Regions from separate parts of the Chitinophaga sancti genome, predicted to be linked through region 1. Evidence: riboswitches for the same ligand, from Rfam matches in the RefSeq annotation. Region 1 holds a riboswitch; each other region holds the start of a gene.
What was found. A riboswitch is a leader RNA that binds a small molecule or an ion and turns the genes downstream of it on or off. The one in region 1 is predicted to bind cobalamin.

Region 1 (7,896 bases):
CTACATTTACAGTCAATTAAAAAGTGAACAATGATATTAGGTCATGGAGATGACAGGTATCTGTATTCCCGGGAAATTCTTGCTGACTTTAGTTCTAACGTTTATTACAAAGGACTTTCCATTGGTTTGGTACAACACCTGAGCACGCAGCTTTTCAGATTAAAAAATTATCCGCAGGCAAACGCACAAAGTTTGCAGGAGGCATTGGCCCAATGGCATGAGATTACGCCATCACAGGTCTTAGCCACCAATGGCGCAACAGAAGCTTTTTACCTGGTAGCCCATGCATGGAGAGGCCAGTCGGCTACGGTTGTCATTCCTGCATTTGCAGAGTATGAAGATGCCTGCAGGGTGAATGATATTTCAGTATCGCATCTTGAATGGTCTTCTCTGCAACAGGATACTATCTTTACGACAGCGCTGGTATTCTTAGGTAATCCTAATAATCCTACCGGGGCGTTGTTATCAGTTGAATTTCTACAGGCATTGTTGCTAAGCAATACTACAGTGACGTTTGTGATCGATGAAGCATATGTAGACTTTACCCATGAAAGAAAATCCCTGGTTACCTCACTGCATGACTTACCGAATTTAATTATCATCAAATCACTCACCAAAACTTATGCAATACCAGGTTTGAGGCTAGGGTATTTATTAAGTAGCAGGGATACGATTGCTAAAATTACATTCTCCAAAATGCCATGGTCTGTGAATGCACTGGCCATTGAAGCGGGCTTGTATATCGTGGCGAATAAAGAACAGCTGACATTTAATGCAGTAGATTTATTGCAGGATACGGCTAACTTAATGGCAGCATTGAGTATTCATGTGAATGTGATGCCTACCCGGACGAACTTCTTTTTATGTGAGTTAATAAATGGTACTGCTGCTGATTTAAAGGCATATCTGGTAGAGGAACATAGTTTACTCATCAGGGATGCCAGCAATTTCAAAAGTCTAAGTCCGAAACATTTCAGGGTGGCGACACAGACGCCAGAGAAAAATGCTTTATTGATTAAAGGCATCAATGCATGGATGGAAAAATAATATGGATTCCTTTGGTGGTGGGGTATGTGTTAGATTTGCTGCTGGGCGACCCACGGTGGTTGCCCCATCCGGTGCGGTTATTTGGGAACCTGATCACATTCGGTGAAAAGAAACTCAATAATGGATACAAACGTTTTCTGAAAGGAGCTATATTAACCGTGGTATTGTGCCTCGGGGTGTATGCTTTCTTCTATTACATGCAGGAAATTCTTCCGCTTTGGGCAAGGTATATTTTCAACAGTATTTTTGTTTTTTACGGTTTGGCCAATAAGAGCCTTTTACAGGAGGGCGCAGCTGTTTATGATGCTTTATACCATCAGGGGCTGGAAGCGGGCAGAAAACGTCTTTCCTGGATCGTAGGGAGGGATACTTTAAAGCTGCAGGAGAACCAGGTCCGGATTGCGGTATTGGAGACCTTGTCAGAGAACCTAAGTGATGGGGTAATTGCCCCCCTGCTCTTTTATGCAGTAGGTGGTGTACCGGCTATGATGCTGTATAAGATGATCAATACCCTGGATTCTATGATTGGATATAAAAGCGAGCGCTATTTATATTTTGGGCGGTTTGCCGCCAGACTGGATGATGTGGCAAACTATATCCCCGCGAGGGTGACGGCGTTTTTGATGGTGCTGGTCTCCTTCAGTAAACGGGGATGGCAGTATATATTTAAATTCGGCCATCAGCACGCCAGTCCAAATTCAGGTTACCCGGAGTCGGCGCTGGCAGGGATTATGAATTGCAGGTTCGGCGGCCCGAATGTGTATCATGGTGTGGTGGTAGAGAAGCCTTATATCGGTGAGTACCAGCGGGAAATTCAACATGAAGAGTTACGAAAAGTGATGTTTATAAATCACGCAGTAACTTTCGTGGTGGTGGTACTGATAGTATTATTGCATGCATTGTATTCAAAATAATAAATGGGCACACTGAAACCTGTACCAAAGACCAATTTGTTATCCCCCAACAAATCTAACGCATCCGTTACCTCACTCATCCCTCCACTATTCATATAGTCATACTTCATAGGGTGGGTTTATTGTTCTTAACTTCCGCAAAGTTAATTTTATTTACTACTTTTACCCCGGTTTATGGTTTTTATCTGCCTCCCAGGCTGATAAAATTAAAAGGGAATCCGGTGTAAATCCGGAACAGTTCCCGCTGCTGTAAGTTCCATCAATCGCTTTTAACATCTGCAAAGCCACTGTTCCAACCGGAACGGGAAGGCGTTAAAAGTGGAACAAGTCAGAAGACCTGCCAAAAACTATAACTACTTATCCAATGCTTTCGGGAAAAAAGTACAGGGATGGCAAACAACTTACGCAGTGTTTGCTCCTGCCGCCTTTTCTCCTGTCTGCTTGTTTAATCGTTAACGGGTAATTAACTGCATTAAATGTTTTAAAGGTATGGCTATTAAAGATCTGACCAGGGTTCAGAAGATGGTTTTTATTTGCAATGGTGGAACCTGTGCTAAAGGCGGTGCAGACGAAAACACTTTAGCTTTGAGGGCACACCTCACCAAACATGGCATGGATGACGAAATTCATACCATACGCACCAAATGTATGGGGCAATGTACCAGCGGACCTATTGTATTCATTCACCCCGAAGGAGCCTGGTATGGTAGCGTAAACCCAGAGGTTGCGCGTGATATTGTAACTCAGCACCTCTTACAAAATACTTTACTGAAACCCCAACTCTGCTTTCCGGAAGCAGATGCCATGGAATTACAGCCTGTAAAGTTTAGCACCGCGAAAGCAGAATAAACCACTGCATCGCCATCTACGAAAATGTTGAATCACATCACACCAGGCACGCCCTTTTCATAAAGGAAGTTTGAGCGTATATTTTTAAAATCATGGGAACCAATATTTCAGGATTTATCGTATTGGCCGTTCTTGGCCTTCGCCATGGACTGGACCCGGACCACATTACTGTGATCGATGGTTATACTTACCGACTCCACATGAACAAAAGTATGTGGAGCAAATGGGTAGGTACCCTCTTTACATTTGGACATGGTATTATGGTCACCGCCATCGCATTGTTCCTTTGTATACTGAAGAACAATTTCAATATCCCGCCACTGCTGGATATCGTAGTAGAATGGACTGCCTCGCTGATGTTGTTATTTATGGGTATTTCGAACCTGATCTATTTGAAGAGAGGTCAGGTACAAATGACCGGTATCCGACAGAAATTAATCCCGGATGCATTCAACAAAAGCCTGAATCCTTTTACTGTAATACTCACAGGCATCATCTTCGGATTCATCTTCGATACCTCTTCGCAGATTGCAGCCTTTGGCTATGCTGTAGCAGTATCAAACCAATGGATCTACGCGATCCTCGGTGGCGTTGTATTTTCTATAGGATTAATCCTTACGGGCACCTGCGATTCCATGCTGCTCAGCAAACTACTCAAGACCTTTGACCAGAAGAAGATCCAGAACCACCGGTTCAAATTGAATGTACTGATCACAATCATGTGTTTCGCTATTCCCATCTACAAAATACTCAGTACATGGAATACTTCCCTGGAATTGAGCGACACGCAGAACAATATTGTGGGAATAATTTTCATAAGTATCATCATTTCATTGTATGCTGATTTATATTTGAGGCACAAATTCAGTAAATCAGGCAATGGAACAGAATGAATATACAAAGAACAGATCCATCAGCATCCTGGGCTGTGGCTGGCTCGGCTTACCATTAGCCGAACTTTTTGTTCAGCAGGGATACCAGGTTAAGGGGTCTGTGACCAGTGAAGAAAAGCTGGAAACGCTGTCTGAAAAAGGGGTACTCCCCTACAAGGTCACCATCACCGACCAGGCCATTGATTGTAATGACCTGCCGGGATTCCTGGATAGCGATATCCTGATCATCAATTTTCCCCCCGGTCGCAGGCCGGATATTACCACTTATCACCCTGCCCAGATTGCCTTACTGATTCAGGCAATTGAGCCAAGCCCCGTCAGGCACGTGCTGTTTATCAGCTCCACCTCCGTATACCCTGACCTGAACAGGGAAATAACGGAAAAAGATAGCGTACCCCCTACCAAAGGTAGCGGACAAGCCCTGTTGCATGCAGAGAACCTGCTCCTTTCACAAGCGAAATTTACTACTACCATACTTAGACTAGGAGGCTTGATCGGGTACGACCGTATGCCGGCGCGCTTCCTGGCTGGCAAAAAGGACGTGGAAAACGGGGATGCCCCTATCAATGTGATTCACCAGGATGATTGCCTGGGACTGATCAGTGCGCTCATTGAACAGGAGGTCTGGGAAGACATTTTCCATGCTGCCGCCGATGAACACCCGACCCGCAAAGTTTATTACACACTGGCAGCTGAAAAAGCAGGACTGGAAGTTCCTACCTTTGCCGAAGGCAAGCCGTTGTGTTTTAAGATTATCAATTCTGATAAGATCAAGCGCCGCCTGGGTTATACATTCAAACACCCTAATCCACTGGCATTATTATGAAAGGGATATTAATATGCGGACATGGCAGCAGGGACCCGGAAGGAGTACGGGGATTTAAAGAGCTGGTCGCGTTGCTCAAAGAGAAGTACCCGGACTATATAGTCGATTATGGCTTTCTGGAATTTTCACATCCCGTGTATGCAGCGGCGGTAGAACGCATGTATCTGGCGGGAGTGCGTGAAATTCTGGCGATTCCTGCAATTCTCTTTGCCGGCGCGCATGCCAAGAACGATATTCCTTATGAGATGAATACCCTGCAAAGCCAGTATGAAGGATTGACGATACGACTGGGCAGGCACATAGGTATTACACCATCTATTTTAAAACTCGCACAGAAACTTATACGGGAAGCAGGTGGTACAGGAGATCTTTCTGATACCTGTCTGCTGGTAGTTGGCAGAGGAACTTCCGATCCTGATGCCAATGCTGATGTGGCGAAGATGACCCGGATGCTGTGGGAAGGAATGGGATTTGGCTTTGCAACAACAGCCTATATCGGGGTGACAAAACCTTTGCTGCAGGAGGCCTTACCACTGGTGAATCTCCTGCCCTATAAGCGGATCATTGCAGTGCCGGTATTTTTGTTTACAGGCGTGTTATTGAAAAAGATATATACGCAACTGGACGAATACAAGGCTCAGACTGATAAAACAATACTATACACTTCAGGTTTCGAATGTGATGACCTATTGTTAGACACGATCGATGAACGGATCAGGGAGGTGGAGGTTGGAAGACCGGAGATGAATTGCCAGCTTTGTAAGTATAGAACTCAGATAATTGGATTTGAGGAGGAAGTGGGCAAAGAGCAGGTGGGACACCATTTGGCAGTGAAAGGGATATTGTTTGAAGAAGATGAGAAGATTGAATCGGGGAATAAGGTGATCAGTAAATTTAAAAAGATATTGGGGATCTGAGTTATGGCAAAACATGGTAAAATTTATGGCATATCTCTTGGCCCCGGCGATCCTTTATTGATAACCGTGAAGGGCCTGCAGGTGTTGCAGCAGGTAGATAAAATTTATTATCCGGGCTCTTTGCTCGAGGATGGCAGTACCATCAGTTACTCCCTGGGCATATTGCAATACCATCAACTGGATGAGCGCAAATTCAGGGGCATGTTCCTGAAAATGAGTAACAACAGAAGCGAGGTTGCGGGCACATATGCCAATACGTTCCTGCAGATGTGGGAGGATTACCAGATGGGGTTACAGGTAGCGTTTGTAAGCGAAGGGGATATTTCCTTTTACAGCACATTTGCTTACCTGATGGAACATATTCAGCAATATAAGTTAGATGTGGAGATCATAGCAGGGGTACCATCTTTCCTGAATGGAGCGGCCGCACACCAGTCTCCATTAGGTGTACTGAATGAGAAAATTGCCATTCTGCCACGCATGCAGGATGCTAAACAACTGAACCATTTATTAGATTCCTTTGATACCGTAGTACTGATTAAGGTGCGGAGTGTGATCAAAACCTTGTTGCCGGTGATGCACAACAGGGCATTGCGGATGATGTATTGCGAGAGACTGGGTACTCCCGATCAGTTTATCACAACAGATATACAGGCTATTAAAGATAGGGAGCTACCTTATTTTTCGCTGATTATTTTAAAGAAATTATGAGATTAAGTGTAGTGGGCATAGGTCCCGGCGGCGCTGATTACATTTTGCCAGTCGCACAACAGGTATTATCAAGTGCAGATATCGTGATTGGGTATAGTTACTATTTCCAGTTCATCAGTCATTTGCTAAAACCCACCTGCGAATGTATTGGCAAAGACCTTGCTGAAGAAGAAGCACGTGCAGAACTGGCAGTAGATAGCTGTGCCCCCGGTAAGCATGTAGTTGTAATCAGTTCTGGCGATGCCGGTATTTATGCCATGGCATCACTGGTATACCAGTACGCAGGCAGACACCCGGAAAATGATATTGCATTGCAGACCATTCCGGGTATCAGCGCATTCATAGCCGCTGCAGGTAAACTTGGTGCGCCACTCGGTCATGACTTCTGCTGCATCTCCCTATCCGATTTAATGACACCATGGACCACCATAGAGCAACGTATCAAAGCGGCTGCCTTTGGTGACTTCGTCACCTCATTATATAATCCAAGAAGCAAAAAACGCTTCTGGCAACTGGAACGCTTTAAAGAGATCTTTTTAGAACATCGTTCGCCAGATACTCCTGTGGCAATAATACGTCAGGTAACACGCCCTGAAGAAAACATCCTCATTACCACACTAAAAGAATTGCCTGTAGAAGCAGTAGATATGTTCTCGCTGGTAATGGTGGGCAATTCACAAACATACCAGTTCAAAAACTTCTTAGTAACGCCCCGTGGTTATTTAGATAGAAAGCCACAAAGCGGACAGGAGATCCAGGATGAAAGTTTCAGACAGATCGCCGCGCAAATGCAACGTACTGATTTATCACCTGCCGATAAGTGGGCGGTAATGCGTTGTATACACACAACGGCTGATTTTGAATATGAGAATCTGTATCATTCTAACGATAACGCTATTGGCCGCTGGCAGGAATACCTGCAACAAGGCGGTACGATTGTAACGGATGTGACAATGGTGCAATCCGGTATTACCCGTTCTTTCCTGGAAAAATACCAGTCCCAGGTACATTGTTACTTAAATGCAGAAGGCGTGCTTGAACTCGCGGCAAAGGAAGGCTTGACAAGAAGTCAGGCCGGCATGCGGCTGGCGATAGAGAAACACCCGGAGGCATTGTTTGTGGTAGGAAATGCACCGACAGCGTTGTTTGAGTTATGCGACCATTTGGGATATGGTAGTTTTAAACCTGCAGGCATCATTGGTGCACCGGTAGGCTTTGTGAATGTGGTGGAATCAAAATTGAAATTGCAGGCCATGAAGCATATTCCTTATGTGATAATAAAAGGTCACAAGGGAGGTAGCAATGTGGCAGCAAGTATTGTAAATGCAGCATTTTCTTATGAATAAATACGTGGTCATAGGGATTTCAGATCATGCACACTTCACCTTAGGGGATGAAGTACGGACCCTATTACCACAACACCGGTATTTTTCAGGAGGCAGGCGACACCTTGAACGGATACAGCCATATCTGCCGGAAAAATACGAATGGATCAATATTACAGTTGATATTCCCGGCTTGATAGAACAGTATCGCCAGCTGGATGGCACAGTAGTGATCTTTGCTTCAGGCGATCCATTATTTTATGGATTTGCAAATAGCATCCGGAAGTATGATCCAAAGGCAGCCATGAAGGTCTATCCTTATTTTAATAGCTTACAGTTATTATGTCAGAAATGCAATATTGCTTATGCCGGATTGTATAACACATCTGTTCACGGGCGTGGATGGGATGAATT
Region 2 (7,896 bases), 1.5 Mb from region 1:
TTTCCATTCAAAGGCTTTCTGCGCCAGTTCCAGCATCGCAGTGCGATCTCCTACATCAGTAGGCAGCACCAATACATCAGCGCCTAACTCCCGGCATTCATCTCCCAGTTCCAATAAAGCGGTCTCATTTCTGGCTGCCAGCACAAGGTTTACTCTTTCCGGAGCCAGCTCAAGGGCAGTCGCTTTGCCTGCGCCACTGGATGCACCTGTTATTACGATCGTTTTGTTTTCCATATGATTGTGACTTCAAAAGCCAGGCCAATGGCAGCGGTCTTTACTGTTCGTTTTTTTTATTAACTTGTAGCGCAACCTATTCTATGAAGTATCAATACCTCGGCTTTGTAGCCGACTATTACCAGACGACCAAATCCAACGAAAAAACTATTAAAAAATTAGAAACAGGCTTCGGTGCACCCTTCCCTGAAGCGTTCAGAGAACTCATCCGCATTGTGGGGCCCTCTGCTGCGTTTAATATCGTCGCTTTCAGTGATGGTTCGTATGATGGTATGCAGGCACTACATGATATGGCAAGGGAAAATGCGGAAGAAGATGGTACCGACTTTATGAAGGATAAAAACCAATTCCCTTTCAGTGGTTCGGGCGTAACCGGGCAGTTCTGGTTTTTCAGACTCGATGAAGGAGATGACCCGCCTGTATACCAATACAGTCCTCCGCAGGAAGGAAAAGATCCTTATCGCAAACTGGCAGACCATTTATCTGTTTATCTGAAAACATTCTTACGATTTTCTAAATGATCTTTCATGATCTCCATATATACAAATGTACTTATCTTAGGGAAAATTAACCTAAACCACCATGAAAGTAAGGAGTCTCATTTTTGCTATCCTCATTATAACGGGGACAGTGCAGGCACAGGATACCGTAAGAAGCGTATATACAGGTAATAGAATTGACTCTATTTACTCTACCATCTTACAACAGGAAAGATTGATCCAGGTATTTACACCACAAGATTACAAGCCGGGAAGCAATACCCGTTACGACGTAATTTATGTATTGGACGGAGGCAACTGGAATACCGGTCTAATCAACAATGTACAACGATTTATAGAAGGTGAAGGGAGTGTACCACCCACCATTGTAGTGAGTGTATTAGGCATTGATCGTAACAAAGACCTTACACCCACCCATGTGGAAGACTGGCCTACTTCGGGTGGAGGCAACAACTTCCTGCATTTTTTCAAAGATGAGTTGATTCCTTATATCAATAAGAATTATCCATCCAATGGAGATAATACCCTTTGGGGGCATTCATTGGGCGGACTGTTTGTGATCAATGCCTTACTGACAGCACCTGATGTATTCAAATCATACATTGCTGTTGACCCCAGTCTGTGGTGGGACCATGGCTATATACCTAAAATAGCCCCGGAGAAACTGCCGGCATTGGCGGGTTCCAATCATACCTTATTCATCAGTGGCAGACTGGGTAGAGAAGCGGAAGCCATGAAGGTAACAGATATAGATACGATACTTCATCAAAAAGCACCTGCGGAACTGACATGGAAGGTAATTCAATATACTGATGAAACACATAGTTCTATCCGGTTAAAGAGCACCTACGATGGTTTGAAATTTACTTTCGGTTGGAATAAAAGCCATATTAGTTTTCATCCGATGAATGGGATAGTGATAAAAGGACAACCTATCAATGTATGGTCTTTTGGAGATACAACAAATATGCGTTATACTTTGGATGGTACAACCCCTACGATCTCTTCGCCTGCAATAAAAGGGATCGTGAATATTGATGATACTGCGAAGCTGACAATCAGACAATTTACCAACCGCGCACGCTATGATAAAATGAAATCAGGTGTGTTCACTACTGGTAAGCCCCTGAAAGCAGCGGCCAAAGGAGGAGCTGAGACGAGTTATAAGTATTACGAGGAGGATCTGAAAAAACCGAAACTGGCAGGGATCATCAAAGATAAATTAACGCTCCCGCGGAAGAATGATTTTAACCTCGAAGTAAATGGTTGGATGGAGGCGAAAGAAGCCGGGTATTATGTATTTGTATTCAATGCTGATACAGATTCACAATTCTATTTGAATGGTCAGGAACTGATCCGCTGGAAAGGGTCTTCCAGCGAGTTCACGTATACGTATATCGTACCGTTGGAAAAAGGTTTTTATCCGTACCGGATAAATTACATACATCACAATGCAGACTTTGGATTAAAGCTTACTTATCTGCCTCCATCAAGTTTAAAGCAGATCAATCCGGTATCACTTCCTTTTTATAATACAACGATGTTAGAGCGGTTAATTACTATATTTACATTATAACTGATTGGAGCTATTTTAGCTTTAAAATATTATAACCAATGATGTGGGAAAAGGAAACTGAAAAACTGAGAAAGATCATACAGGATTGTGGCCTCAATGAAGCCACTAAGTGGGGTAAGCCCTGCTTTGATTACGAAGGTAAAAACATCGTGATCATACAGGGGTTTAAAGACTATTGCGCACTCCTCTTTTTCAAGGGGGCATTGCTCACCGATCCTGATGGTATCCTTGTAAAAACTGGCGAGAATACACAGGTAGGCCGGCAGGCACGATTTACGAATGTAAAAGAGATCACGCAGGTAGCAGCTATTCTAAAGGCTTGTATTTACGAAGCTATAGAAGTAGAGAAAGCAGGGTTGAAAGTGGATACAAAGAAGACGCCGGTTAATATTCCTGAAGAGTTGCAGCAACAATTTCATAAACAACCGAAATTAAAAAAAGCATTTGAGGCACTCACTCCCGGCAGACAAAAAGCATATGTGTTTTTCTTTTCAGGGGCTAAACAATCTAAAACGCGGGAAGCAAGGATAGAGAAATATATTCCGCAGATTCTGGCGGGGAAAGGGATGAATGATTAAATTGAATACGGCATCTTTCGAAAGAAAAACTCCCCATATCCTGACTTCGAAAACCATCCATGATTAAATTATACACATAAAAGTTTGGAAAGTATCCGCATTTCACATCCTGAATAATTATGGGAATACCAGTAAAATAAGGCATTTTCCGGTCTTCTGTTTTAACATTTTAACCTACCCCCTTTTCTATAAATTAGTCCCCTTAACTGGCAATGACAATGAAATCTCTATCAGCATGGTCCAGGCGGGAGTTCCTAACCGCCATATCCGGCACAGGGGCAGCAATGATGCTAAACCCCTTATCATCATGGGCTATCAGTGACATAGACCCACGTGTAGCAGCTATCGTAGCAGCTACTTACGGAATTGATACACATAATCACGTAGACGTTCCTTTGACCAAAGAAGATATTCCTGGGCCCGATGTTGACCTGGCAGGAGAGATGAAACGCTCTGGTTTATCAGCCATTTGCATGACCTTTGCGGTTGACTACAAGAAATTAGATCCCAACGGAGAAGCCTATGATCGTTTCCTGAATGGCCTGACAGCAATGGATGCTGAACTGGCTAAAAACAAGATGAAACGGGCCCTGAACATGGAAGATCTGCGCAAAGCAAAGAAGAAAAAACAGCCAATTGTGATTCAGTCTGTTGAAGGCGCACACTGGTTGGAAGGAAAGGTGGAAAGAGTGGAAATAGGTTATAAACGCGGGTTACGTCATCTTACTTTATTACACGACAGCGATGCATCAGTGCCTTTGGGGGATGTGTATACGAATGAACCTGCATTTGGAGGACTAACTACGTTTGGTGCAGATGTGATCAGGGAATGTAACAGGCTAGGTATACTGGTGGACCTCGCACATTGCGATGGGAATACGGTGGCAATGGCATTGAAGGTGGCTGCACAACCGGTGTTTATTTCTCATACAGGGTTGAATACACAGCTGGGGAATAATCCCGGGATGGCGAAGATGATGTACAAAAGGCTCATCAGCAGGGAGAATGCGAAAGTAGTGGCAGATGCAGGTGGAGTGATTGGCGTGTGGACGCATCTGGCGGATACCCCGTTGGAGTATGCACAGAATATCAGGGCATTGGTGGATATTGTAGGTGTAGATCATGTGTGTATTGGTACGGATACGAAGATGACGCCTCCGTATCACAAGCCGGGTGCCCAATCTGGATTTGGCGGAGGACCGGGTGGTGAGCATAAAGGTGGTCCGGAAGGTGAGCAAAACAAACCTAAAGAAAATGGCCCTCAAAAACCCCGCGTCGGCGAACGCACCAATCTTGCATGGGCTGATCAAAATGTAGGCTTCTACTACGCAGTAGTGGATGCACTGCTAAAAACAGGTTTTAATGAAGAAGAAATAGGCAAAATAGGCGGAGGTAATTTCTGCCGTGTATTTGACGCTGCCACAAAAAAATAATAGTATTACCCCTGAAAAATGGGGTAATATTTCCTTCTCAAATGAGTTTTTTTTCAAACGAACTTTACTAAAAAACAATAATCCCTTTAAACGGTTATTCTTCCCAAACAATAGACTCCATTAAAAACACCTTCCCATTTTAAATCAAATCCCTATCTTCGCCCACGTTTTTAAGTTCTTTTCTTTCCCCCACCTAAAAAAGGTTCTGTTTAACAGCAGATTAATAGGGAATCGTGTGAAAATCACGAACTGTCCCGCAACTGTAAGTAACAATCACAGTTGCTGCCACCAATGTCCACTGATCGATATGATCGGGAAGGACGGCAGCAATGTTACAAGTCAGGAGACCTGCCTTTTTTACGCTGGCAATGCTTTCGTGGACTGAAGCAACGTCAAGGTTTGGAGTTTTAAATCCGGAGTGTATTCACTTACGGACCATCGTGTGCTTATACCACACCTCCATTCCTTCCCCACAAAAGCATGGTAAAGTCAAGGAGAATTATTATTTCTTCATCAACTCTATCAATGCAAACATCTACATTCACCTTCGCCGGTATTCTGCTGTCATGTACACTGTCCGCCGCCACCATGCAGGCACAATCTGTTGCTGACACTACTGTCAAACAATTAGCTGAAGTCACCATCAATCATGCCCAACGTTCCAGCATCAACAAGATCAATGTCCCTATCCGGGATCTCCCATTGACTACGACTGCTGTATCTTCCAGAACCATCGAACAAAGAGGCACTGACGACCTGGGCGAAGCTATGAAAAACGTGACCGGGGTACGTGCAAACAACACCTACGGCGGTTTTCAGCACTTCACCATCCGTGGTTTCAACAACTTTGTATTGCTGGTAGACGGTGTCAGAGATGAACGTCACAACATCAGCACCAGTGCGCCCAGCACCAATCTCGCGAATATTGAAAGGATTGAAGTGCTGAAAGGTCCCGCCTCTGTACTTTTCGGTCACTCTGCATTAGGCGGCATTATCAACATGGTGCGCAAACGCCCTACTACGGAGCAAAAAGCGGACTTCTCCGCCTCCTATGGTAGCTTTAATACCCGCAGAATGCGCGTAGGTGCCGGTGGTGCGCTGAGCAAAAACCTCTTCTACCGCGTTGATGCAGGATTATCTGCTACTGATGGTTATCGCAATGCCGCTGTGAATACCAACAATGCATACCTCGCATTGGAATACACACCTACTGCACGCGATAACTTCTACTTCACCGTTGGTGCCAACAAGGATCATTACGCTACTGACGCCGGTATCCCTATGCTGACAGGTAGCAAACCTGCTCCCGGTATAAATGTAAATACCCGTTACAACGACCCGGCCGATTTTCTGAAGAACACCACTACCAGCTATCAACTGCGTTATACTCACCAGTTCAGCGATGCTTTGGTGCTCTCTGATCAGCTCTCCTATTCCAATGATAATATCGATTATTTATCTACTGAAGAACTGACCTTCAATGAGTCACTCGACTCACTGACACGTACTTCTCCACTGTATTTCAATCACCTGACCAGGCCATTGCAAAATCAGCTGGAACTGACTTACAACGTGCATACCGGTCACATTGAACATAAAATCCTCGTAGGCTACTCTTACAGTAATTTAGATCGCAAAACGTATAGTGCCAACATATATGGAGATGGTCTGTACGCCACTGTTGCTGTACAGGATCCTATCTTAAATCAGGGGTATATCAGTTACACGCCTTACCAGTACAAGGCTTCAGAAGAAACCGTTCATGGGCTGTATGTACAGGAGTGGATAAAACTTTCCGACAAACTGAAAGGTCTTGTTGGCCTACGTTACGATATCTTCCGGGGTACTTATTTCACCAACAAGGTCGATAAAAACAGGAATGTAACGGAGAGAGGTGCGGAGACAAAGATCCCTACCGCGGCACTCACCTACCGTGCAGGCCTGGTGTATCAGCCATTGAAAGAATGGTCTGTCTATGGCTCCTACTCTACTTACTTCAAGCCAAGCAGAAGGATTGCCAACAATGGCGAGACCTTCGAACCGGAAGATGGTTACCAGGGGGAAGTAGGTACCCGTTATGACATTACCCATAACTGGTCTGTGAATGGTTCCCTTTACTATATGAGAAAGAACAATCAGGTAGAAAGCATTGCCGGCGGTGGTTACAAACGTGTTGGTGCGGCGGAGTCAAAAGGATACGAAATTGAATTGCAAGGTAGTCCGCTGGCAGGACTGGACGTGAATGCCGGTTATACCTTCACCCTTGCCAAATACCTCCCTTATGCTGACAAGTCGCTGACCAATAGCGTAGCTGGCAATATCGTAGCACTGGCACCTAAACATATGGCGAACCTGTGGGCGAACTATCAGCTGAAACGCTGGGGCGTTGGTGCTGGTGCCAACTATATGAGCGATACCTATACCAACAGTGCCAACACCTATGTATTACATGCTTACACCACCATCGATGCCGCACTGGGTTACCAGTTTGGCAAGGTAGGAGTGCGCCTGAATGTAAATAATCTGGCGAATGAGAAATACTTTGCAAACGCCATTTATTCCAACCAGTTTTACCCGGGTGCAACCCGCAATTATTTGCTGACACTGAAGTATGCTTTATAAGATGAAGTTCAAAGCAGTATTGCTCATACACCGGTACCTGGGGTTCGCACTGAGTATGATGTTTGTCGTTTGGTTTTTATCCGGGATGATGATGATGTATGTCACATATCCGACGATGAAATATGAACAGCGCTTACAACGGTTGCCCCAGCTTAAATTGGAGCAATGTCATATTATTCCGCCTCAGATCAAAGATGCAAAGCGTGTAAGACTGGGCATGCTGCTGGACAGACCTGTTTACAGGATTGACCAGCAGGTGATCTTTGCAGATAATGGAGATACGCTGCCGGGAGTAGATACGGCATTAGCCAGCCAGATCGCCACTGCTTTTGCGCATAGCCAACCTGCGTCTGTGGAGGTCTTACATGAAATAGATCAATGGATGGCAGCGCATCGTTCGCAGGGATATCTGCCGGATGTGTATAAATTTAAAATGGATGATGCTGCCGGCAATTATGTGTATGTATCTATGCATACGGCCGAAGTGGTGCAGATGGTAAATGCCAGACAAAGGCTATTGGCATGGCTGGGACCTATTCCTCACTGGATCTATCCGACTATACTGATCAGGAACAGACCTGTATGGAGTCAGGTGGTGATATGGGTATCATTGATGGGTACCATGATGTGTCTGGCCGGCATTATCATGGGTTTTGTGAGGTATAAAAGGAAGCGGGGTATGCAATTCAGTCCTTATAAAAAAGTATGGTTTAAGTACCATCATTATACAGGATTTATCTTTGGGTTGTTTGTATTTACATGGGTATTGAGTGGGTTGTTTTCAATGAGTCCGCTGCCTTTGGGAAAGAGTACAAAACCAAAGATCTCCATTCAGGATAATTTTGTTGCTTTACCTCGCAATTTTTCGGATGTAAAAGAAATCCAGTTTTTAGAAGTGGAAGGAAAACCTTATTACCTTGGCTGGAAAGATGGCCAGCATACACAGCTGGTGG
Region 3 (7,896 bases), 260 kb from region 1:
GGATGGTCTGCCTTTATATGAAAATGGATGTCAGGCAATCGTAGTATCGGCAGGCAGTGATTCCAGGATCCTGGAATGTGCCATATAGTATTTATCAGGACTGTACAGGAAGAGGCAGGTGCCGTCTTTGATCATTTCAATGATCTTCCTGTGTACTTTTTCAGGAATGGCCGGACAACCTAAGCTGCGACCAATATAACCCTGCAAAGCAGCTAATTTCTCATTTACATAGGCTGCGCTATGCATCACAATTCCACGACTCATCGCGTTGTCATTGATGCCCTGTTCCTGACCTTCCAGGCGCAGGCTATAACCATGCTCCCCCCTGTAGGTATCACCCGTTACATAAAAACCCAGGCTGCTTTTAAAGCTCTCCGGTGAATTGGAGAATGCAGTTGCTACATCCGTACCGGAATTGCGGCCATGAGATACAAGGGTGTTGAACAGCACTTTCCCGTTTTTCAGATCTATAACAAACAGTCTTTTCTTACTGGAAGCAAGACTGAAGTCTACGATCGTGATCAGGTCTGTGTTAGCTAACTTGCCTTCTGCTTCAAGTTTTTCCATGCCCTGTAAAGCATAATTGAAAGCGGTACGGGATAATCCCATTGAATCCAATGCCAGGTTATCATACAACATCGCCCTGCTGCTCATGGCAGATTTGTTGATGGCAATTACGTTGCTGTTTGCTTTATGACCGGTAGATGGTAGTACTCCAAATGTTGTAACTGCAAAAACTCCGGCGGCAAAGGTGTACTGTGTGATTTTTTTAATAACAGGTTTCTTCATCTAAGGAATTAGTTAGGTTCTTTAATAAGGATAATACAATGAAATATTAGGACATGACAAAGGTAGCACTGAAAATGTGAAAGAAATGTGAAGGCTACAATGTGACTGCGAACGGGGCGATTACGTCAATCAGGGGATATGCAACAGTGGTGCACTACTAAAGGAAATAGCCAGGTTGGGGCCGCTCCTGTTTTTTAACAATTAGATGACATTGTAAACCAATCATATAGCGGAATTCAGGGATGTGTTTGGGCCTAAAAAAGGCGCTGTTGCGAGGGCAACAGCGCCTTTTGAGCAAGAATTTTATACCAGGGGTTCCTGCTGACTCAGGCAGTGAAAACTACCCAGTCCCCAGATGATCTCGGTCGAATCAATACCAACTACCTCACGGGTTTTAAAACAATCCTGGATTATCCGGAGGGCCTTATCATCCTTTGCGCAACGGTAAGTTGGAACAATTACATGTTTGTTGCTGATATAGAAATTAGCATAGGAAGCCGGCAGACGCTGGTCTTCAAAGACAACTGCATCCGGCATTGGCAACTCAATTACATTGAGTTGTTTGCCATTCAGCAGGCGCATCTGCTTTAACTGTTGCAGGTTTTGCTGCAGCAGGTCGTAGTTCTCGTCCTGTTTGTTACTTTCTACCACAGTGAGCACGGTATCTTCGTTTACGAAGCGAACAGTATCGTCAATATGACCATCTGTATCATCACCGATAATCCCTTCTGCTACCCACAGTACCTGGTCTACACCATAATAGTCCTGTAAGTAAATTTCCAGCTGGGCCTGCGTCAGGTGCGGGTTCCTGTTTTCATTTAGCAGACAACAGGTAGAGGTCAACACTGTTCCGTTACCATTGAATTCTACAGAACCACCTTCCATGACGATGCCGGGGTGGAATACCGGTAATTGATAATGATTAGCGATCAGGGTAGGGATCACATCGTCCTTGTCGAACGGAGGATATTTACCCCCCCAGGCGTTATAGCCCCAGTCTACGATCACCTTCTTATCTGCAGCTGTTGGATTGATCAGGAAAGCCGGACCATGGTCACGACACCAGGCGTCGTTTGTAGGATGCAGGAAAAATTCCACTTTATCCATTTGAACGCCTGCTTTTTGCAGGTGTGCAGCTGCTGCGGCTTTCATAGCTTCGTCTGCCACGTTGATGCGCACCAGCTCACTTTCGGCCAGGTACTTTACAAACTGGCTGTAGTAAGGATAGATAGCGTCAATCTTACCTGGCCAGCTAGCTTCTTTATGAGGCCAGCTCAGCCATGTAGCCACATGCGGATGGAATTCGGCAGGGAAGAAGTATCCCTGCTGTTTCAGCGTTGGATGTCCGTTCATTATGCTTCGTCGATAAATCTTTTAGTGATATTGCCGTAAGAGTCGATTCTTCTGTCGCGCATGAAAGGCCAGTGAGTCCGATATCTGTCTGTTACAGACAGGTCCAGCTCTTCCACATGGATCTCTTCCTCTTCGTGCGAAGCCTGGTAGATGATGGTACCAAACGGATTGGAGATGAAGGAGCCACCCCAGAATTTCATGCGGCCTTCCTGCTCGAAACCGGTACGGTTCACGCTAACTACATGGATACCGTTCGCAACAGCATGACTACGCTGAATAGTCTGCCATGCATTGTATTGCTCTGTATTGGTTGCTTCGTCCTGGGAGGTCGCCCAGCCAATAGCGGTAGGGTAGAAGAGTATTTCAGCACCCATGAGCGCAGTGATACGTGCAGCTTCAGGATACCATTGATCCCAGCAGATGAGTACACCGATGGTGGCGAATTTGGTTTTGAAAACTTTATAGCCTAAATCACCGGGGGTGAAATAGAATTTTTCGTAGTATGCCGGATCGTCCGGAATGTGCATTTTACGGTATTTGCCAAGGTAAGATCCGTCAGCGTCCAGTACAGCAGTAGTGTTGTGATACAGGCCAGCAGTTCTTTTTTCAAAGAGAGAGGCGATAATCACAACGCCCAGTTCACCAGCTACTTTCTGAAGGGCATCTGTAGATGGACCGGGAATAGGCTCGGCGAGAGAGAAGTTGTCGTAATTCTCTTCATCACAAAAATACAGGGAAGTAAACAGCTCCTGTAAACAAACGATCTGTGCACCTTTGGATGCGGCAACTTTTACCTGCTCAATGGCTTTGGCAAGGTTTTCCGCCTTATTGGCCGTACAAGTCATTTGCACAAAACCTACTTTGACTTTTGACATTTACCAGTGTTTAAATTTGAAAAAGAAGGGGCAAATTTACTGAATTTTAAGGAGAAACCGCTAGCCTGCGACTGTATGAAAGAAATTCTTAGAAGAAACTAAAGCCCACATACCAGCCAAACCAATAACGTAGGTTGTCATTAAATTTAAATGCCCCATACGGTCCCGGCACCCTGGTCTTATATCCTCCCACATTTGCATCCTTACTACTAAAATATAATGTAAACGCAGGCCCGATAAAGATCCTTGCGTTTTTACCTATTTCCTTATTCCACGACGTCTGCAACCGTGCCATCGTACCCATCGTCTCCCAACTCCCCAGGTACAAATTCTGCTCCGTTATCTCTACACTATAATCTTTATAAGACTTTCCAATACCATACCCAAAACTATACGCCTTCGACCCCTCCATAAAACTCGCTCCTCCTATAATCAGGCTGTACAGATTTTTATTCCCTGACTTAAACGCCAGGTTGAACGGCAACAGCTCTGTATTATACACCAACAGCTGATGATAACCCCTGCGCACAATACTAATCACACCAATACTATACCCGTCAGACGAATCTGCATAATTTACCACACCCACCTGCACGCCTTTCAATACCCGCGTAACGTTGATGAACCCTGCTACCTGCACCCCCTCAGTAGTATCAGCCGCATTTACAACACCAGCCGCCTGTACCCCCTTTAGCATTTCTGCTATATTGAACACGCCAGCTGCCTGCACTCCCTGAATGGTCGCTGTGTTCATATTTCCAACCCCCGCCATCATCACACCATAACTATTCTTTCTATAAATATTTACGATGCCTGAAGCGCCTAATCCCCGGGTTTCGCCATTCGCTCCATTATAAGTAGTTGCGAGCTGTACCCCGACAAATCCCTTTGCTGTAATATTACTGATCCCCGCTGCCTGCAATCCCTTTACCGAATCAATGACCTGATTATGCAAACCTGCTATCTGTACACCTTCCATTTTACCTCCCACCAGGTTAAAAAGGGAGGCAAACTGGGCAAATCTCACATCTTTCTGGTCTATATTAAAAGCTCCGGATATTTCGACCCCATTTAACCCGGCCGTATACCCCCCAATAAAATTCAACGATATTTTATTGACCACCTGGGAACTCAATTTACCATGTGTACCCAACCCGGGTAATAAAGAGGTCTGATAAGGCTGATCTGCAAAGAACTTACTTAAGTTCAAAGCCTGCATACGCTGTTTGGAACTTAAAAACACTTTTCCAAACCACGTATCACTCACCCTCGAATACTGGTTCACATCCACTATACCCAACGTGATGGGGGCCGCAGGCTTGATACTCGCACTGATCTCCTGATCATACCCGCCCGCCAGTATCATAATAGTATCTCTATATAATTCCTTACTCACCGTCAGCATCACAGGCATTGGCCGTTCTTTCTCCCTGAGCCGCAACCGGTAATACCCCTGATCGTTTGTCATGGTCGAGATCAACTGCACCCCTTCATACACACTCGCATTATTCAGTGGCGCCCCATTACTGCCATCCGTAATATGTCCGCTCACATAGAACCACTTCTCCTTACCCGGCTGCAGCATCAACTGGTTGCCCACATCCTTATATACAACACTGCCCTGGAACAACTGGTCCAGTACCTGCTTCACAGTCCTGTTATTGGCGCGTACCGACACAAGACTATCAGCATGCACCATTTCCCGTACATAAGAAAAATGAAAATTACCCTGAATTTCTATGGCATCAAGTACAGAAGATATCGGCTGGCGGGTCATGGTGACTGATACAGTCTTACTCAGGTTCCCCTGGGCATAGCTACCTATAACGCCGCAAAGCAGGACCACAAACAGAAAAAGTTGTCTCAGCAAAACGGTTTATTTAAAAATTTGCGGCAAGATAGGCGAAAAAACGTTTCAATTTGGTTATTCCACACCCATAGTGTAGGTTTGTGCCGCATTTGGTGCCTGTCACTAGATAGGCTTAAAAGGGAATCCGGTGCAAAACCGGAGCTATCCCCGTAGCTGTAACCTGGGTATTATTTCCGGTTCTACTCTTTGCCACTGTCCACCATGGATGGGAAGGCCGCCGGAAAATCAGGGAGCCAGAAGACCTGCCACGATGCAATAGATCCATTCAGCGCTTTCGGGTGAAAAGCTTCGGGATATACAATGATATTACGCTTATCATGCTGAATGATCTATTCCGTCGGGAACCTTTCAACTATTACAATTATTAAAACAGCATGCAAAGAAAATTACACACGCTCCTGTTAGCATTCGCCGTATTCTTCATAGTCTCTTGTAAAAAGGATGACAATACTTCAGTTATCTCCAAAGGCACTTATGACAATGGTTATTTCATTGTAAATGAAGGTTACTTCGGCTCCAAAGGAGGAGACCTGAGCTTCCGCAGCTATAATACGGATACCCTTTCGCAGGACAATTACCTGAAAGTGAACCCATCCAGCCCGCTGGCAACTACCTCCACCACCCTGGAATATGGTACCATCTATAATGGAAAACTTTACCTGGTAACCAACTATGGCGGTCCACTGGTAGCAGCTGATGAGTATTCCCTGAAAGAAAGCGCCAGGAATGCAAGTCTGCCGGCCAGCGGTCATGCATTCATCGGTATTGACAATAGCAATGGTCTGCTCAGTACTGACGATGGTATCTATCCGGTTACCTTATCTTCCCTGAGCCTGGGTACCAAAATCACGGGTGTAAGTGGCAGCGTTAGCGATATGCTCAAATCAGGCAGCTATGTATTTGCATTAACTGCTAACGACGGTATCGTAGCATTGAATACCAGCGACTACTCTATAGCAAAAAATTTAGGAACTGCCATAGCTGGTTTTGCACAGGGTAAAGATGGCTACATATATGCTGCACAAACAAATGCCCTGCTCAAAATCGATCCGTCTACACTGAAGGTCGATACAATCACCACCTCCTTTAATGTTCGCTATAACGAATGGGTATTCACCAGCAGCTCTATCGTCGCTTCTACCCAGGAAAATGCAGTCTATGTACTGAGCGATGACCAGAAGGTATACCGCTATGTATCCGGCAACAACAGCTCACTGAGCAGCGCTTATATCACCCTGCCAACTGACCACTACTTTTATGGTAAAGGTATTGGTTACGACGCTGCGAAAAATACCCTGGTACTGACCACTACAGGAGGATTCTATGGTGACCCTGACAATACGCTTTATACTTACAGCGCCGCAGACGCCACTTTAAAATCTGCAATTTCCTACACGGACAATTTATATCCAGCCATGGTCGTGTTCCATTAATATGAAGGCAACCAGTTTTATAATAAGCTTCATTTTGCTGTGCCTGCATTTACAGGCACAGCAAAATGATACGACTCATACCTTACAGACAATTACGATCTTCTCTGCCAAACCCGGTGCGATTACGCCCGTTCAATCCCTCAGTGGCAAGGCACTTGAAAAAATGAATAGCCTCTCCGTGGCAGATGCTGCCCGGTTCTTCTCTGGTGTTCAGATCAAGGATTACGGTGGCGTAGGCGGCCTCAAAACGCTCAATGTACACAGCATGGGTACCAACCAGCTGGGTGTATTTTATGACGGCATTCAACTAAGCAATGCTCAAAACGGCACAGTAGACCTGGGCCGGTTTTCCCTTGACAATATTGAACAAATAGAGCTCTACAACGCCCAGAAAAGCGTCATCTTCCAACCTGCAAAAGGATTTGCTTCAGCAGCCGCGATGTATTTACAATCCAAAAAACCTGTCTTTCAGGGTGCGGAAACCCTGCATGGTAAAGCAGGCTTTAAAACCGGAAGTTTTGGATTGATCAATCCCTCCCTGAGAATAGAAAAGAAACTGTCAAATAACATAGCAGCTGTTGTCAGCTCAGAATGGACCCATGCAGACGGACAATACAAATTCCGTTATCGCTATAATGATTATGACACCACTGCCGTACGAAAGAATGGAGACATCGATGCCTGGCGCTTAGAAGCAGGGGTATATGGCAATGGCAAAGACAGCAGCAACTGGCACGTACAGGGGTATTATTATAACTCCGCCCGTGGCCTGCCAGGCCCAATCGTGAAAGGACATTTCGAAAACGGACAGCGTCAGTGGGATCGAAATGCATTTATACAGGGAGGCTATAACCAAAAATATGGCAGGTACAGCATGCAGTTGAACGGCAAGTATATGCTGGATTATGTACGCTATCTCGATACTACGATTGTAACTACGACAGGGCCGCTTATGAACCGGTTCCGCCAGCATGAATATTATTTGTCTTCGGCCAATCAATACCGTATCAAAGACTGGTGGGATGTTGCGCTCTCTGCCGACTTCCAGGTGAACCAGATGACCGCTGTGAATCTTGATCGCTTCGCTATTCCTACCAGGGTCACCACGTTGGTAGCTGGTGCTACTCAATTACATGTTAACAGGATCGATCTGCAGGGAAGTGTATTGGCGAGTATCATCAATGAAAGTACAAAGCTCTACACCAGCGGTGGCAATAGAAGAGCATATACGCCCACTGTCATTGCCTCCTGGCAACCGTTGGCAGATCCATCTTTGAGGATCAGGGCATTTTATAAGCACATCTTCCGAATGCCTACCTTCAATGATCTCTATTATACCACCACGGGCAATCCCACCCTGAAACCTGAATATAGCAGGCAATATGATATAGGTGCCAGTTATACAAAAACCTCCACCGGCTGGTGGCAATACTTTGCTATTCAGACAGATGCTTATTACAGCAGGGTGACGGATAAGATCGTAGCTGTGCCGGGTAAACTCTTCCGCTGGCAAATGCAGAATATCGGATTAGTGAATATTTATGGCGTAGATGCAGGTGTGCAGACCTCGCCTCGC

Region 2: linked by a shared signal. The riboswitch ahead of SIO70_RS16215 (TonB-dependent receptor) and the one ahead of SIO70_RS22110 ((2Fe-2S) ferredoxin domain-containing protein) in region 1 are both predicted to bind cobalamin.
Region 3: linked by a shared signal. The riboswitch ahead of SIO70_RS21155 (DUF5074 domain-containing protein) and the one ahead of SIO70_RS22110 ((2Fe-2S) ferredoxin domain-containing protein) in region 1 are both predicted to bind cobalamin.

The regions. Positions count from the first base shown of each region.
Region 1 covers NZ_CP139247.1:5,450,579-5,458,474, forward strand. Annotated here, with positions in the region: gene SIO70_RS22095 (cobyric acid synthase) at 1-34, shown strand, start outside; gene SIO70_RS22100 (aminotransferase class I/II-fold pyridoxal phosphate-dependent enzyme) at 31-1,047, shown strand; gene cbiB (adenosylcobinamide-phosphate synthase CbiB) at 1,032-1,961, shown strand; cobalamin riboswitch at 2,120-2,321, shown strand; gene SIO70_RS22110 ((2Fe-2S) ferredoxin domain-containing protein) at 2,451-2,810, shown strand; gene SIO70_RS22115 (NAD+ synthetase) at 2,903-3,703, shown strand; gene SIO70_RS22120 (SDR family oxidoreductase) at 3,690-4,529, shown strand; gene SIO70_RS22125 (sirohydrochlorin chelatase) at 4,526-5,446, shown strand; gene cobI (precorrin-2 C(20)-methyltransferase) at 5,450-6,157, shown strand; gene cobJ (precorrin-3B C(17)-methyltransferase) at 6,154-7,503, shown strand; gene cbiE (precorrin-6y C5,15-methyltransferase (decarboxylating) subunit CbiE) at 7,496-7,896, shown strand, end outside.
Region 2 covers NZ_CP139247.1:3,929,667-3,937,562, reverse strand. Annotated here, with positions in the region: gene SIO70_RS16240 (SDR family oxidoreductase) at 1-234, opposite strand, end outside; gene SIO70_RS16235 (SMI1/KNR4 family protein) at 318-755, shown strand; gene SIO70_RS16230 (alpha/beta hydrolase-fold protein) at 817-2,310, shown strand; gene SIO70_RS16225 (YdeI/OmpD-associated family protein) at 2,349-2,888, shown strand; gene SIO70_RS16220 (dipeptidase) at 3,107-4,321, shown strand; cobalamin riboswitch at 4,505-4,692, shown strand; gene SIO70_RS16215 (TonB-dependent receptor) at 4,847-6,943, shown strand; gene SIO70_RS16210 (PepSY domain-containing protein) at 6,945-7,896, shown strand, end outside.
Region 3 covers NZ_CP139247.1:5,189,148-5,197,043, reverse strand. Annotated here, with positions in the region: gene SIO70_RS21175 (murein L,D-transpeptidase catalytic domain family protein) at 31-789, opposite strand; gene SIO70_RS21170 (agmatine deiminase family protein) at 1,093-2,142, opposite strand; gene SIO70_RS21165 (carbon-nitrogen hydrolase) at 2,142-3,017, opposite strand; gene SIO70_RS21160 (hypothetical protein) at 3,106-4,887, opposite strand; cobalamin riboswitch at 4,961-5,152, shown strand; gene SIO70_RS21155 (DUF5074 domain-containing protein) at 5,262-6,320, shown strand; gene SIO70_RS21150 (TonB-dependent receptor) at 6,322-7,896, shown strand, end outside.